Regions from separate parts of the Aliivibrio sp. SR45-2 genome, predicted to be linked through region 2. Evidence: riboswitches for the same ligand, from Rfam matches in the RefSeq annotation. Region 2 holds a riboswitch; the other holds the start of a gene.
What was found. Region 2 has a riboswitch for thiamine pyrophosphate ahead of thiD (bifunctional hydroxymethylpyrimidine kinase/phosphomethylpyrimidine kinase). Riboswitches for the same ligand answer to the same signal wherever they lie in the genome.
Positions count from the first base shown of each region.

Region 1 (7,778 bases), on a different contig from region 2:
TAATGGTTGTGTTACTGTTTACTGTAATTCATTCTATAGCACAGAACTTTTTAAGAGTATTGAAGTAACTCGAGAACGGGATTACTCACTTAATTTAATATAAGACGGTTTTTATTATGCATATTCATATCCTTGGCATCTGTGGCACCTTCATGGGAGGAGCCGCAACTTTAGCTCGTCAACTTGGACATAAGGTTACAGGTAGTGATGCGAACGTTTACCCTCCAATGAGTACGTTATTAGAATCTCAAGGTATTGAGATCATTGAAGGCTTTGATCCTAGTCAGTTAGATCCTGCGCCAGACCTTGTTGTCATTGGGAATGCGATGAGTCGTGGTAACCCATGTGTGGAGTATGTTTTAGATAAAAATTTAAAATACACTTCAGGACCTCAATGGTTGCAAGAGTTCCTATTACAAGATCGCTGGGTACTGGCTGTTGCAGGAACTCATGGTAAGACGACGACATCAAGCATGCTAGCCTGGGTCTTAGAAGAGTGTGGATATAAACCTGGTTTTCTCGTCGGTGGTGTACTTGGTAACTTTGGGGAATCGGCACGATTAGGTGAAAGCATGTTTTTTGTGGTTGAAGCCGATGAATATGACAGTGCTTTTTTTGACAAGCGTTCTAAGTTTGTTCATTACCGTCCACGAACGTTAGTATTAAATAATCTGGAATTTGATCATGCTGATATTTTTGATGATCTTGCTGCAATTCAACGTCAGTTCCATCATCTTATAAGAACGGTGCCTAGTAGTGGTCGTATTTTTGCCCCTAAACAAGATAAACCCTTAGCTGAAGTACTAGAGCAAGGATGTTGGAGTGAGATTGAATTTACGGGTGAAGAAGGAGAATGGAAAGCGAGTAAACTTAAGAAAGACGGCAGCCAATTTGACGTTTATTTCAATGATGAAAATGTTGGGCAGGTAAACTGGAATTTAGTCGGTGATCATAATGTAAGTAATGCTCTTATGGTCGTAGCTTCGGCTCGCCATGTAGGCGTTACCCCAGATTTAGCTTGTGAAGCATTGGGCTCCTTTATCAATACTAAGCGTCGATTAGAGTTTAAAGGTGAGGTTAATGGGGTTACGGTATATGACGATTTTGCTCATCACCCTACTGCAATTGATCTAACGTTAAGCGGTTTACGTAATAAAGTGGGTGATAATAAAATTATCGCAGTATTAGAACCTCGCTCTAGTACGATGAAACTAGGGGTTCATAAAGACACCTTAGCCGGTTCGCTTCATGCCGCAGATTCGGTGTATCTTTTCCAACCTGATAATATTTCTTGGTCCGTTGATGATGTCGCTAAACAATGTGTTCAACCCGCCTATACTCATCATGAGATTAACGCTTTTGTTGATATGATTGTGGCTGAAGCAAAAGAAGGTGATCAAATTCTAGTCATGAGTAATGGTGGCTTTGAAGGCATTCACGGTAAATTACTATCAGCATTAGAGCAAAAGGCTATTTAGGATGTATAAAAAACAGAAAACAATCACCTTAGCAATGACTGGTGCCTCTGGTGCCCCTTATGGATTACGTCTATTGGAGTGTTTGTTGGCTGCTGATTATCAAGTTTATTTTCTTATCTCATCTGCAGCAAGAGTTGTGATGGCAACCGAGCATAATTTAAAATTGCCAAGTGGTCCTGATGCAATGAAAGCGGTCTTAGTTGAACACTTAGGTTGTGATGCCGATAAGTTAATTGTGTGCGGTAAAGAAGATTGGTTTTCTCCAGTGGCTTCTGGGTCGGCAGCACCAAAACAAATGGTGGTATGCCCATGCTCTGCAGGGAGCGTCGCTTCTATTGCTCATGGTATTTCAGATAATTTGATTGAACGGGCTGCTGATGTGGTATTAAAAGAGCGCGGTCAGTTAATTATGGTGGTTAGAGAAACGCCATTTTCTACATTGCATTTAGAAAACATGTTGAAGCTATCTCAAATGGGGACAACGATAATGCCTGCTGCGCCTGGATTTTATCATCAACCAAAATCGATTGAAGATTTAATCGATTTTATGGTCGCTCGTATATTGGATCACCTAGGTGTAGAACAGGGACTTGTTCCTCGATGGGGTTATGATCAGCGTCAGAAGAGTTAATAAACCTCTGGCTCATTAATGCATTCACACATACAATATGGCCTCTCATCGGGGAGCGACTAGCTGAGATTAGTAAACATTGGATAATGCTTACTTAAACCCGTACTACCTGAATCAGATAATGCTGACGTAGGGATTGAGATGACATTCTCATCGAGTATATCAACTTAACCCTGTGTCGCTCAAAAGGACAAAGAGCGCATAATGAAAACACGTTATATATCCCCTCTACTTAAAACATTACCTATCGCTTTAGCTGTTAGTTCTCTCTCTTCTTTTTCTGCTTCTGCTTCTGAAACGCTAACAGTCTATACCTATGATTCTTTTGCTGCCGATTGGGGCCCTGGTCCAACAATTAAAACGGCTTTCGAAAAACAGTGTGGCTGCAATCTTGATCTTGTCGCTTTGGATGATGGCGTTTCTATTTTGAATCGTCTTCGTTTAGAAGGGAGAAATTCAAAAGCGGACATTGTTTTAGGGCTCGATAATAATTTAATGGCAGAAGCGAAAGTAACGGGTTTACTGGTTGAACATAATGTAAATACGGACTCAGTGACGATACCTAATGGTTGGAGTGATAAGACCTTTGTTCCTTATGATTATGGTTATTTTGCTTTCGTATATAACAAAGAAAAAGTAAAGAACCCACCTAAGAGTCTAAAAGAATTAGTAGAACAACGAGATGATTTAACCGTTATTTATCAAGATCCAAGAACCTCTACACCGGGCCAAGGTTTATTGTTATGGATGAAGTCGGTGTATGGGGATGATGTTGCTCAAGCATGGAAACAACTTGCAAAGAAAACCGTCACCGTCACTAAAGGCTGGTCAGAAGCTTACAGTATGTTCTTAGAGGGTGAATCTGATCTTGTTTTGTCTTATACGACGTCTCCGGCATACCATTTACTTGCTGAAAAAGACGATCGATTTGCAGCGGCTAATTTTTCAGAAGGTCATTACATGCAAGTGGAAGTGGCGGCGAAAGTAAAAAATACGCAGCATAATGCGTTAGCTGATGAGTTCTTAGCTTTTATTCTTAGTAAGGAATTTCAATCAGCGATGCCAACGGGAAATTGGATGTATCCAGTGACTAATATTACGTTACCTAAAGGGTTTGAAGACCTTAAGGTTCCGACTAAAGCGTTGTCATTTAGTTCTGCGGAGATTGCGAAACAAAGAAAGTCGTGGATTCGCGAATGGCAACACGCATTAATCTTTTAATCGATGCACTGAAAAGAGCGTATGATGCGTACGTTTCTTTTTGGGACAGATAGATAACATGATGAAAACGAATCCCTTAAATGCCATTCCCTATACCGGCTATATGATCGCTGCTGTGATTGTTATTTTTGTTGGCGGAGCTATTGGTGCATTATTAATCGCGTCACCGAGTATCAATGTCAGTTTAATTTGGTCCGATCCTTATTATATTCATATAACCAAATTTAGTTTTTATCAAGCAACCCTGTCTACGTTGTTTAGTGTGGTACTTGCGGTTCCGACAGCATATGCACTATCTCGTCGCTCTTTTTTAGGACGCGGTCTGTTATTAAAGTTGTGTGCGACGACCTTGGTTTTGCCTGTGTTAGTGGGGGTTTTTGGTTTACTTGCTATTTATGGAAACAGCGGTCTCTTAGCTAAGGTGTTTGCATTTTTTGGTGGTAAATTGCCGTTTTCTATTTATGGATTAAATGGCATTTTACTCGCGCATGTATTCTTTAATTATCCTTTTGCAACTCGTTTGTTTTTACAATCATTAGACAGTATACCGATGGAGCAACATCAGCTTTCTGCTCATCTAGGATTGACTGGGTGGAATAAATTTAACGTTGTTGCATGGCCAAGAGTAAAACAACAATTTCCGCATGTTGCAGGCTTGGTGTTCATGCTTTGCTTTACCAGTTTTGCAACCGTAATGGCATTAGGTGGAGGACCAAAATCAACCACGATTGAACTTGCTATTTACCAAGCCATTAAATTTGATTTTGATTTACAGGCCGGCGCTATTTTAGCGTTATGGCAAATGTTGTTATGCGCAGGATTATCGCTGTGTATTCAACGGTTTTCTACGTCGATTGCCGTTGACAGTGCAACGCTAGGTAAGCCCATTATCTATCAAGACTCAAAGAGACAAAAGTTGTGGGATAAAGGGTGGATCATATTACTTACTCTGTTTATTTTACCTCCATTACTCATGGTTGTTATTAGTGGGATAAATTCTGAAGTTATTACGGTGATGACTTCTAGTGCTTTTTGGTCAGCATTTGCTAATTCATTCATTGTTGCTTTCTGTGCGGCGCTATTAGCGATGATTTTTGGGGTTTTATTGCTTCATACCACCCGAGCGTTAAGGCTTAATCATCAGCGTTTTTTGGCGGATAAATTAGATTTAATTGGTACTATGATTTTAGTTACCCCAGGATTGGTTATTAGCACGGGGTTGTTTTTGTTGCTTAGAAACATCACTGATGTATTTAGTATGGCTATTTGGATCGTCATTTTAGTCAATGCACTTATGGCGCTTCCATACGTCATAAAGACGCTTGCTCAACCTTTATTGCATATGGCACAGCAATATCAGTTATTGTGTGCGAGTTTAGGACTTAATGGTTTTACTCGTTTTCGCTTAATTGAGTGGAGAGGGTTAAGAAAACCGATGGCTCATGCCTTTGCCATTGCTTTTATTTTATCAATGGGTGATTTAAGTGCGATAGCGCTTTTTGGTAGTCAGGATTTTAGGACATTGCCGCTATATTTATTTCAATTATTAGGCAGTTATCAAATGGAAGCGGCTGCGGTGGTTTCACTTTGTTTACTCTTATTAAGTGTGGGTGTGTTTAGTACGGTTGAATGGCTTTTTTCATCAAAGAATCTACAAAGAGAGAATGTGTAATGCTGACTTTTTCTAATGTAAAATATCGCTATCATTCTGAGATTTTTGAGTTTGATATGTCAGTTAAACAAGGTGAAGTCGTTGCTATTCTTGGGCCTAGTGGTGCAGGGAAAAGTACACTGCTTAGCTTATTGGCTGGGTTCATTAATCCAGAATTGGGTGATATTGCCATTAACGGCCATTCTGTTCTTTCCCTTGCGCCTCATCAGCGCCCTTTGTCTATGTTATTTCAAGAGCATAATTTGTTTGCGCATTTATCGATAGCGGACAATATTGGATTGGGAATTAAAGCGAATCTTCGTCTCAATGATGAAGAAAAAGAATGCGTTATTTATGCGGCTCAACAGGTTGGTGTTGACGAACTATTACTGCGTTTACCTGAGCAACTTTCTGGAGGCCAAAAGCAGCGTGTCGCGTTAGCTCGTTGTTTGGTCCATAACAAGCCTGTGTTGTTATTAGATGAGCCGTTTTCTGCACTTGATCCTATGTTACGAGAAGAGATGATTGTATTAATCAGAACCTTGATTAAAACTCAACAACTTACGGTATTAATGGTTACTCATAGCTTACAAGATGCGAAGGAATTAGCGTCAGGTTATGCCTTTGTTTGTCATCATAAAATACTCAGTTATGGCAAAATGTCAGAGATAATGACACAAGATACTTCCCCTGAATTAACCCGATATTTACAAGCGGTTAAGTAAACTTTTTCGACTCAAGTTTAGTATAATCAACTACACTCACTTTTATGATAAATAGGCGTGACCTAAGTGCTGTCATACAGTAACATTAGCGCCCTTTTGAACCTCGCCATTTACGGTTGTCTATTCTCGGTTCATCATAAAATTCTCACTCTATATAAAATAAATTAATTAATTTTGAGGTGCGTTACCACTATGTCATTTGCTTTGGGCCAACGTTGGATTAGTGATACAGAAAGTGATTTGGGTTTAGGAACAGTGGTTGCTGTTGACGATAGAACCGTCTCTGTCCTTTTTGCCGCATCAGAAGAAAATCGTTTATACGCAAAACATGATGCACCTATTACTCGAGTGACGTTCAATAAGGGCGATACAATTGAAAGTCACGAAGGTTGGTCACTTGAAGTCGAAGATGTTATTGAAGACGGTGGACTATTAACGTACATCGGAACTCGTACAGACACGGATGAAGTGAACGTTGTTCTTCGTGAAACGTTATTAAGTCATCAGATCCGTTTTAATAAACCTCAAGATAAGTTATTTGCAGGCCAAATTGATCGTATGGATCGTTTTGCATTGCGTTTTCGTGCACTTCAAAACCAGTATGAGCAACATAAAAACCCAATGCGTGGTTTATGTGGTATGCGTGCAGGTTTGATCCCACATCAGTTATTCATTGCTCATGAAGTAGGGCGTCGTTATGCCCCTCGTGTTTTATTGGCTGATGAAGTCGGTTTAGGTAAAACGATTGAAGCGGGTATGATTATTCATCAGCAAGTGCTTTCTGGTCGTGCTGAGCGTGTATTGATCGTTGTTCCTGAAACACTACAACATCAATGGCTTGTTGAAATGATGCGTCGTTTTAATCTTCATTTTTCTATTTTTGATGAAGAGCGTTGTATTGAGTCGTATGCGGATTCTGAAAATCCATTCGATACCGCGCAATTAGTGTTGTGTTCATTGGATTTTATTCGCAGAAGTAAGCGTCGTTTTGAGCAAGTGGTTGAAGCCGATTGGGATCTTCTTGTTGTTGATGAAGCGCATCACCTTGAATGGAACCAAACAAAACCAAGCCGTGAATATCAAGTTATTGAAGCGATTGCAGAAGAAACGGCGGGTGTTTTGCTGCTAACGGCAACACCTGAGCAATTAGGTCACGAAAGTCACTTTGCTCGTCTGCGTCTATTAGATCCAGATCGTTTCTATGATTACGATGCGTTTGTTGAAGAAGAGCGCCAATATCAGCCAGTTGCTGATGCGGTTACCGCGTTGATGAGTGGCGATAAATTATCAAACGACGCGAAGAATCGTATTGCTGAATTGCTTTCAGAGCAAGACGTAGAGCCATTGTTTAGAATTATTGAATCTGATGGTTCTGAAGAACAGCAAAGCCAAATACGTCAAGAATTAGTCGATAACTTAATGGACCGTCATGGTACTGGTCGTGTGCTATTCCGTAATACACGAGCGGCAATTAAAGGGTTCCCACAACGTAATCTCAATTTAATGCCAATGGCGTTACCACCACAATACGCAACCTCTATGCGTGTAGCGACAATGATGGGTGGTCGCATGAGTAATGAAGCTCGTGCAATGAAAATGTTGTATCCAGAAGAGATCTTCCAAGAATTTGAAGGCGATAGTGCAACGTGGTGGCAGTTTGATCCTCGCGTTAACTGGTTGCTTGAATTGCTGAAAGAAAACCGTAACGAGAAAGTATTAATCATCGCTTCTCGAGCTTCAACGGCGTTGCAACTAGAGCAAGCGTTACGTGAACGTGAGGGTATTCGTGGTACTGTTTTCCATGAAGGGATGTCGATTATTGAGCGAGATAAAGCCGCGGCTTACTTTGCACAAGAAGAAGGTGGCGCTCAGGTTCTTATCTGTTCTGAAATCGGTTCAGAAGGACGTAACTTCCAGTTTGCTAATCAATTAGTGATGTTTGATTTACCTTTCAACCCTGACTTACTTGAGCAACGTATTGGTCGTTTGGATCGTATTGGTCAAAAGCGTGATATTGATATTCATGTTCCTTATTTGCAAGGTACATCTCAAGAATTATTAGCGCGTTGGTT
Region 1 is NZ_CAWPRC010000153.1:22,064-29,841, reverse strand. Features, by position in the region: gene mpl (UDP-N-acetylmuramate:L-alanyl-gamma-D-glutamyl-meso-diaminopimelate ligase) at 117-1,478, shown strand; gene AACV33_RS10775 (flavin prenyltransferase UbiX) at 1,480-2,109, shown strand; TPP riboswitch at 2,149-2,262, shown strand; gene thiB (thiamine ABC transporter substrate binding subunit) at 2,314-3,330, shown strand; gene thiP (thiamine/thiamine pyrophosphate ABC transporter permease ThiP) at 3,392-5,002, shown strand; gene thiQ (thiamine ABC transporter ATP-binding protein) at 5,002-5,706, shown strand; gene rapA (RNA polymerase-associated protein RapA) at 5,899-7,778, shown strand, end outside.
Region 1: another riboswitch for thiamine pyrophosphate. It lies ahead of thiB (thiamine ABC transporter substrate binding subunit); the one in region 2 lies ahead of thiD (bifunctional hydroxymethylpyrimidine kinase/phosphomethylpyrimidine kinase).

Region 2 (7,778 bases):
GAATGGTTATTGGATTTACCGTTATTAGATATGGATTATATTGAGTGGTCTAAGCAACAGCAGGCGAATTTAACTGGGCATAGAAAAGTGCTTTCTGAAGAATGGTTAAAAGAAGCTCAGCAGCTTGATCCTCTTGCGCCTGTTGATGAAAAACAGCTCGCGCATATTGCGGATGCGTTTACTCAATATCTTCATACCTGTAAGGATTCAAAAGGATTACATTGGGTGCAACCGGGGCGATTCGTTTTACCGGGTGAGTTAGCAGGCGCGCCTGTTTTGCAATTCTTTCCTTTTATGTTTTTGCATAAATACACAGAAGAAGAGTTGGCAAAAGCGAAGAAAGATTCAAATATCGCCGTGCTTAAAAAACGTTATCAGCACTACCAACAACATGTAGTGAAAAAGTTTTATAACGAGCATTTTAGACATTTTGATCGTCAAATTGTATTGGTTGACTGCTTACAGCCGTTAAATGCGGGTGAACAATCATTTAATGATATGCGTCAGGCTGTCGATCAGTTGATGCGTAGTTTCCAGTATGGCAAAAGTTCAATGCTTAAACGTCTGTTTTCACCAAAGATAGATAAAGTGTTGTTTGCTGCCACCAAAGCAGATCACGTTACGCCTGAACAGCACCCAAATATGGTGTCGCTGTTGCAACAAATGATCCACCAAACATGGCAAGAAACCGCTTACGAAGGCATTAAAATGGAGTGCATGAGCATTGCCTCAATTCAAGCAACCACCGCGGGAATGATTGAGGACGACGGTGAATTGTTTTCTGCAATATCAGGGGTCACCGCCGATCAAACACCGATGATGATGTTTCCGGGTGAGGTGCCTAAACGTATTCCAAGTAAAGCGTATTGGGAAACAAAACCTTTTAATTTCATGAGTTTTCAACCGTTAGAAAGTGAGACTGACAAACCGCTACAACATATCCGTATGGATAAGGCGATGCAGTTTTTATTAGGAGACAAATTAGTATGAGTGAATTAAAAAAACAGCGCGTATTTCAATCTGAGCCTCAATTTACAGAAAATGAGCAGACAACAGAATCGCTGAATACTCAAAAACTGTTCGAAGAAACACAAACTTTTATTCCTCAAGCCATTGAAGAAGAAAGTGAATTGGATGATCTTGATATTGAAACGCCATTAGTGAAAAAGAAAACCCATTGGAGTATTAAAATACTGATTGGTGGATTCCTTGGATTAACAGTATGGCAAAGTGTTGATCATGTTATTACCGCGATTCAAACCGCCGATTTCTTATCATTGGGTTGGGCGGGATTAATCAGTTTAGCGGCGTTAATGGGGGTGACGGCCATTGGTCGTGAACTATGGACGCTACGTAAACTTAAAAACCGTGCCGAGATCCAACATCAAGCCACTGAATTGATGGAAGGCAATGGTATTGGGCAAGCAAAACCGTTCTGTGAAACGTTAGCTAAAAAAGGGCTAACCACTCATACTGCCGAGTTTTCTCGTTGGCAGAACAGCATTGAATCACATCATAACAACGCTGAAGTGTTTGAAATGTACGACAGCATGGTTGTGGTCGAGCAAGATAAACGAGCAAAAGCCTTAATCAGCAAGCATGCTGGTGAATCAGCGTTAATGGTGGCATTAAGTCCATTAGCTGTGGTGGATATGTTATTAGTAGCGTGGCGTAATATTCGATTAATCGAACAAGTTTCTCAAGTTTATGGGGTCGAACTTGGCTATTGGGGCCGTTTACGTTTGTTTAAAATGGTTCTGCAAAACATGGCGTTTGCCGGAGCAACAGAAATGGTGACGGACGTTGGTGTTGATATGTTATCAACGGGCCTTGCCGGTAAGTTATCAACCAGAGCAGCACAGGGGTTAGGGATTGGTTTATTAACGGCACGTTTTGGATTAAGAACCATGAATCTAATGCGTCCATTGCCATGGCAAGCCGGAGAAGCGCCTAAGCTTTCTGATATGCGTAAAACCATTGTTGCTCAATTAGTATCCAAACTTAATTCATAGGTTGAGAATTAGTTAACTCTAGTTAGCATTCCCATAAAAAAGCATACTATTTACAAATCGATTAGTGATAGTATGACGGCATTAGTCGGGGAGCCAATAGGCTGAGATCGCAATAGCGAACCCGTTGAACCTGATTCAGTTAGTACTGACGTAGGGAACTAATGGTCTTCTTGAAACGATCTCTCTGATCGATTTCTTTTAATGAGATAGCACCTACTCGGTATCTTTATCTCATGTGACTGTTTTTCCTGACCGTTAGTTAGGGAAAATAAGTATGCCTTCGTTACACACTACCGCACTTTTATCGACATTATCTGTAACAACACCGATTGTATTAACCATTGCTGGGTCTGACAGTGGTGGCGCAGCAGGGATCCAAGCCGACATTAAAGCGATTTCTGCAACCGGCAGTTATGCGTGTTCTGTTATTACCGCATTAACGGCTCAAAATACGCAAGGCGTGACGGGCATTTATCCAATCAGCAGTGAATTTGTTGAGCAGCAACTGGATGCTGTTTTCTCTGATTTGAATGTTATCGCCGTTAAAGTCGGCATGTTAAGTGATTCTGATATCATCCGCTCTGTTGCGAAAAAAATAAAGCAATACACACCGCGTTATTTAGTGGTTGATCCTGTGATGGTTGCAACCAGTGGTGATCTTCTTCTGCAATCCTCTGCTATTGAAAGCCTTAAATCTGAACTGCTTCCCCTTGCCGATGTTATCACGCCAAACCTACCTGAAGCGGCGGCACTCATTAATGCTAAAGTTCCCGAAAGTGAAGTTGAAATGACTGCAATGATTGATGAACTTCGTCAATTAGGTGCTAAATCAGTCTTACTGAAAGGCGGGCATTTAGAAAAGAATGAAAACAGTACCGATTTACTGATTTTATCTGATTCCATAGAACGTTTATCGACACCTCGAATTGAAACTCGCAATACACACGGCACGGGCTGTACATTATCGTCAGCGATTGCTTCGTATTTAGCGCAAGGTCATGAACTACTGGCTGCGGTAGCATTAGGTAAGCAATACATTACTCAAGCCATTATCCATGCCGATGAACTGAATATTGGTCAGGGACATGGGCCTGTGAATCACTTTTTTGCTTTACATACTCCAGAGTAATGGGGATGAATAATCGCATTGGTGCCGTCATTTCTAATGGGGCGTTACAATATAAAGACAGCGAATACCCTATTATTTTCAATCTAAACATGACGATTCCTAAAGGAAAATGGACCGCCATATTAGGAAAGAGTGGCTGTGGAAAAACGTCGATATTGCGTTATCTCGCCGGATTATTGACCGATAAAGTGGTGTGGTCAGGGGATGTTTCGATTGATGGCGTAGACGCATTAGAAGGCAATATTGCGTACATGGCGCAACAAGATTTATTGATGCCGTGGCTAAACGTAATAGATAACGTCTGCTTTGCCGACAAGTTTGTAACGAACTCTCGCTTTAATTCAACGAAACCGAATTCGGATAAACACAGAGCGCATGAACTTTTAGAGTTAGTTGGATTAACAGAGCATGCGTTTGCGATGCCGTCACAATTATCGGGCGGGATGCGTCAGCGTGTGGCGTTAGCTCGAACATTAATGCAAGACAAACCAATGGTATTAATGGATGAACCCTTTTCTGCACTAGATGCCGTCACTCGTTATCGCCTGCAAGATCTTGCTGCTCAAGTGCTAGCAGATAAAACTGTTTTATTGATCACGCATGATCCACAAGAAGCGTTAAGACTGAGTGATGTGGTTTATATCATGCAAGGACAACCTGCTTCAGCGGTCTCTTTACCTGTTCCTAGTACGCAGATACCTCGAAAGATTGATGCGGAGTTAGCTGCACTTCAACAACAAATAATTGATACCTTAGAGGTCGATTATGTCTAAATCATTCCTTATAAATTCGACATCAGCAACGATAGGAAAGGTAACGCCAAAACCAATGCTACAAAGCGTGAAATCCATGATAAGAATCTTAATCAGTGCGGTGGTTATTCTGGGATTATGGCAATTCATCGTAATAGTTTTTGCTTTACCAAGCTTCATTTTACCTAGTCCATTGGCTGTCTTTACTAAATTAATACAACGATACGATGTGCTACTTTCTCATTCATGGATAACGGCTCAAGAGATCTTGCTTGGTCTTGGCTTGGGTCTTTCTATGGGGTTGTTATTTGCCCTTCAAATGCTGTTGTTTGATCCACTTCGACGTTGGTTATTGCCAATTTTAATTGCGAGCCAAGCGATCCCTGTTTTTGCTATCGCGCCTATTCTGATGTTGTGGTTGGGTTATGGCATCGCATCAAAGGTCGTGATGGCGGCATTAATTATCTTTTTCCCTGTGACTACCTGTTGTTATGACGGGCTGCGAAATACCCCAAGTGGTTATCTTGATTTAGCCCACACGATGGGGGCATCAAAATGGCAATTATTAAAATACGTTCGCTTACCTGCGGCTTTACCTGCCTTAGCGTCGGGTATCCGTGTTGCTGTTGTTGTCGCGCCTATTGGTGCAGTCGTTGGTGAATGGGTAGGGTCAAGCGAAGGGCTAGGTTATTTAATGCTGCAAGCGAATGCTCGAATGATGATAGATGAAATGTTTGCTGCGTTATTCATTCTCGCCGCGTTATCCGTCAGCTTGTATTTTCTTGCGGATGTATTGATTCAAAAACTCATACCGTGGCAACACGATAAATAAATTCATAATAAAAAAGGACTCAACGATAATGAATAAAATGGTAATTAAAGGGGCGATGGCTCTTCTTATTTTAAGCTACTCCATGATGGCAAGCGCGGAAGATAAAGCGATGACATTAATGTTGGATTGGTTTGTAAATCCGAACCATGGGCCAGTGGTTATCGCACAACAAAAAGGCTATTTCAAAGAGGAAGGCCTAAATGTGACGATTCAAGAACCCGCCGATCCAAGCATGCCGGCGAAATTAGTGGCGGCAAATAACATTGATTTAGCCATTTCTTACCAAACCAGTTTAACGATTGATGTAGCGGCAGGTTTACCGTTAATTCGTTCGGCAACCCTTATCGCCACGCCATTAAATACCTTAATGGTACTTGATAACGGCAAGATAAATTCTTTAGCTGATTTGAAAGGCAAGAAGATTGGTATTGCGATTGCGGGTAATGAAGACGCTACGATAGGAACGATGCTAAATACAGAAGGTGTTGATTTCTCTGAGGTTAAAATCATCAATGTAGGCTGGGCATTATCGTCGTCTTTAGCTTCAGGAAAAGTGGATGCTATTTGGGGAGGATTACGTAATTTTGAAACCAATCAATTGGCATTAGAAGGCTATAAAGCGAAATCGTTTTTCCCAGAAGAGCATGGTGTGCCCTCGTATGATGAGCTTGTTTTTGTGGCTAATGCCAAAACATACGATGCCGATGCGCTAAAGAAATTTAATCACGCTATCGAAAAAGCGACACAATTTATTGTGAATCACCCTGATGAATCGTGGAAAACCTTTGTTTCTTACGCGCCAGACACTCTAAACAATGAATTAAATAAACGCGCATGGAATGACACGTTAACGCGTTTTGCTTTGCGTCCATCAGCGGTTGATTTAGAGCGCTACAATCGTTTCTCTGAGTTTATGTTCAAGCATAAGATCATAAAAACACAACCTAAAGCACAAGATTTTGTGCCGGTGTTGTAATCCATTTTCCCTGTTTATTTTTAGAGAACCAGTATGAATCATCAAGATTTAATTCAAGCGTGTCAAAACGAGTGGACCGAATACACCGAGCACAGCTTCGTTCAACAATTAGCGCTTGGAGAGTTGGCGCATTCGTCATTTCTACATTATTTAAAACAAGACTTCCTGTTTTTAAAGCAGTACACCAGAGCGTATGCCTTAGCGATTTATAAAGCGAGAACGTTAGCGGAAATGCGAATGGCGTTACCGAGTGTACAAGCATTATTGAGTTCAGAAATTGGACACCATGTGACTTATTGTGGTGAGTGGGGCGTGTCAGAAGTAGAGATGGAAGCAGAGCCAGAGGCCTTTGGCACGGTAGCTTACACTCGATTTGTATTAGATACCGGTATGTCTGGTGATGTCATTGATTTATACGCAGCATTAGCACCGTGTTCGATTGGTTATGGTGTGATTGGCGCGCAGCTACTAGCAAGAGAATCAACTAAGCTTGAAGGCAATCCGTATGCGAATTGGATCAAGATGTATGGTGGTGAAGAGTTTCAATCAGGCGTACAAAAAAGCATTACACAGCTAGATGAATTGCTTGTCGATATCGATCTTGATAGCCAGCGTGGGCAGCGTTTGTGTCATATTTTTAAAACGGCGACTCGTATGGAAGTGGCGTTTTGGCAGCAAGGATTAGATGAAGCCTAATTGTTGATGATTAGTACTCAATTAATGAATAAGCGAACGAATTAAGGAAGAAAAATGACGGTCATGAACACGCAAAAGATTATTGACGCATTAGCGATATTACGTGAGAAAAAGCCATTAGTTGTGAATATTACCAACTATGTTGTGATGAATAACACAGCGAATGCTTTATTGGCGCTAGGTGCTTCACCAATCATGGCGCACAGCCAACAAGAAATGGCAGAGATGATGAGTTTCTCTGGTGCCTTGGTGATCAACATCGGTACATTAGACAGCGTATGGACACCAAGAATGCATTTCGCGGTAGAGCAAGCAAACCTTAATAATAAAGTGGTGGTGCTTGATCCGGTGGGATGTGGTGCAAGTCAACTTCGTACCCAAACCGCGCGTCAAATTGCAGAAGCCGCGAATACACTGATTATTCGAGGCAACGCTTCTGAAATCATCGCATTAGCTGGTGAGAACGCGCAGAGCAAAGGCGTAGATGCATTAGACAGCAGTGATTCTGCATTAGGTGCGGCTTGTTATGTTGCGCAGCAGTATCAATGCAGCGTCGTTATTTCGGGTGAAACTGATTATGTAGTTACGAAAGATGCACAGTACCAATTGAATAATGGCCATGCGATGATGCCTTTTGTTACGGGGATGGGTTGTACACATACCGCATTAACAGGTGCTTTTGCCGCAATAGGTGAGCATTCAGGGGTTGCAGCTACGGCTATTTTAGGCGTTGCAGGTGAAATCGCCGCAGAGCAATCAGTAGGCCCAGGTAGCTTGCAAATGAATTTACTGGATGTGCTTTATCAGTTAGATGAAGAAACACTCACACGTCGTTTGAAATTAACGATTAATGCATAGGTTTCGTAATATGAATAGCCCTTATACATTGTATTTAGTGACCGACGACCAACAAGATATTGATACGTTGTGCCACGTTGTTGCAGAGGCAATAAAAGGCGGCGTAACCATGGTGCAGATCCGTGAAAAACATGGTGATGTACGTGCTTTTATTGAACGCTCACTAGCAATAAAAAAAGTATTAAAAGACAGCGGTGTGCCATTAATTATAAATGATCGTGTTGATGTGGCATTAGCGGTGCAAGCGGATGGGGTTCATTTAGGTCAATCGGATATGCCTGCAAACCTTGCTCGTCAATTGATAGGCCCTGATATGATTTTAGGGTTGTCTGTTGAAAATGAAACGCAGTTGCGTGAAGCGCAAGATCTGCCAGTTGATTACCTTGGTATCAGTGCGATATTTTCTACGCCAACTAAGACTAATATTATTAAAGAGTGGGGCATTGACGGTTTAATTAAAGCCGTTAAAGAAAGTCAACTTCCTCTTGTGGCTATTGGCGGAATTAATGAAACGAACATTAAG
Region 2 is NZ_CAWPRC010000077.1:40,774-48,551, forward strand. Features, by position in the region: gene AACV33_RS03630 (YcjX family protein) at 1-990, shown strand, start outside; gene AACV33_RS03635 (YcjF family protein) at 987-2,012, shown strand; TPP riboswitch at 2,089-2,186, shown strand; gene thiD (bifunctional hydroxymethylpyrimidine kinase/phosphomethylpyrimidine kinase) at 2,287-3,141, shown strand; gene AACV33_RS03645 (ABC transporter ATP-binding protein) at 3,141-3,914, shown strand; gene AACV33_RS03650 (ABC transporter permease) at 3,907-4,725, shown strand; gene AACV33_RS03655 (ABC transporter substrate-binding protein) at 4,754-5,701, shown strand; gene tenA (thiaminase II) at 5,735-6,397, shown strand; gene thiM (hydroxyethylthiazole kinase) at 6,452-7,255, shown strand; gene thiE (thiamine phosphate synthase) at 7,266-7,778, shown strand, end outside.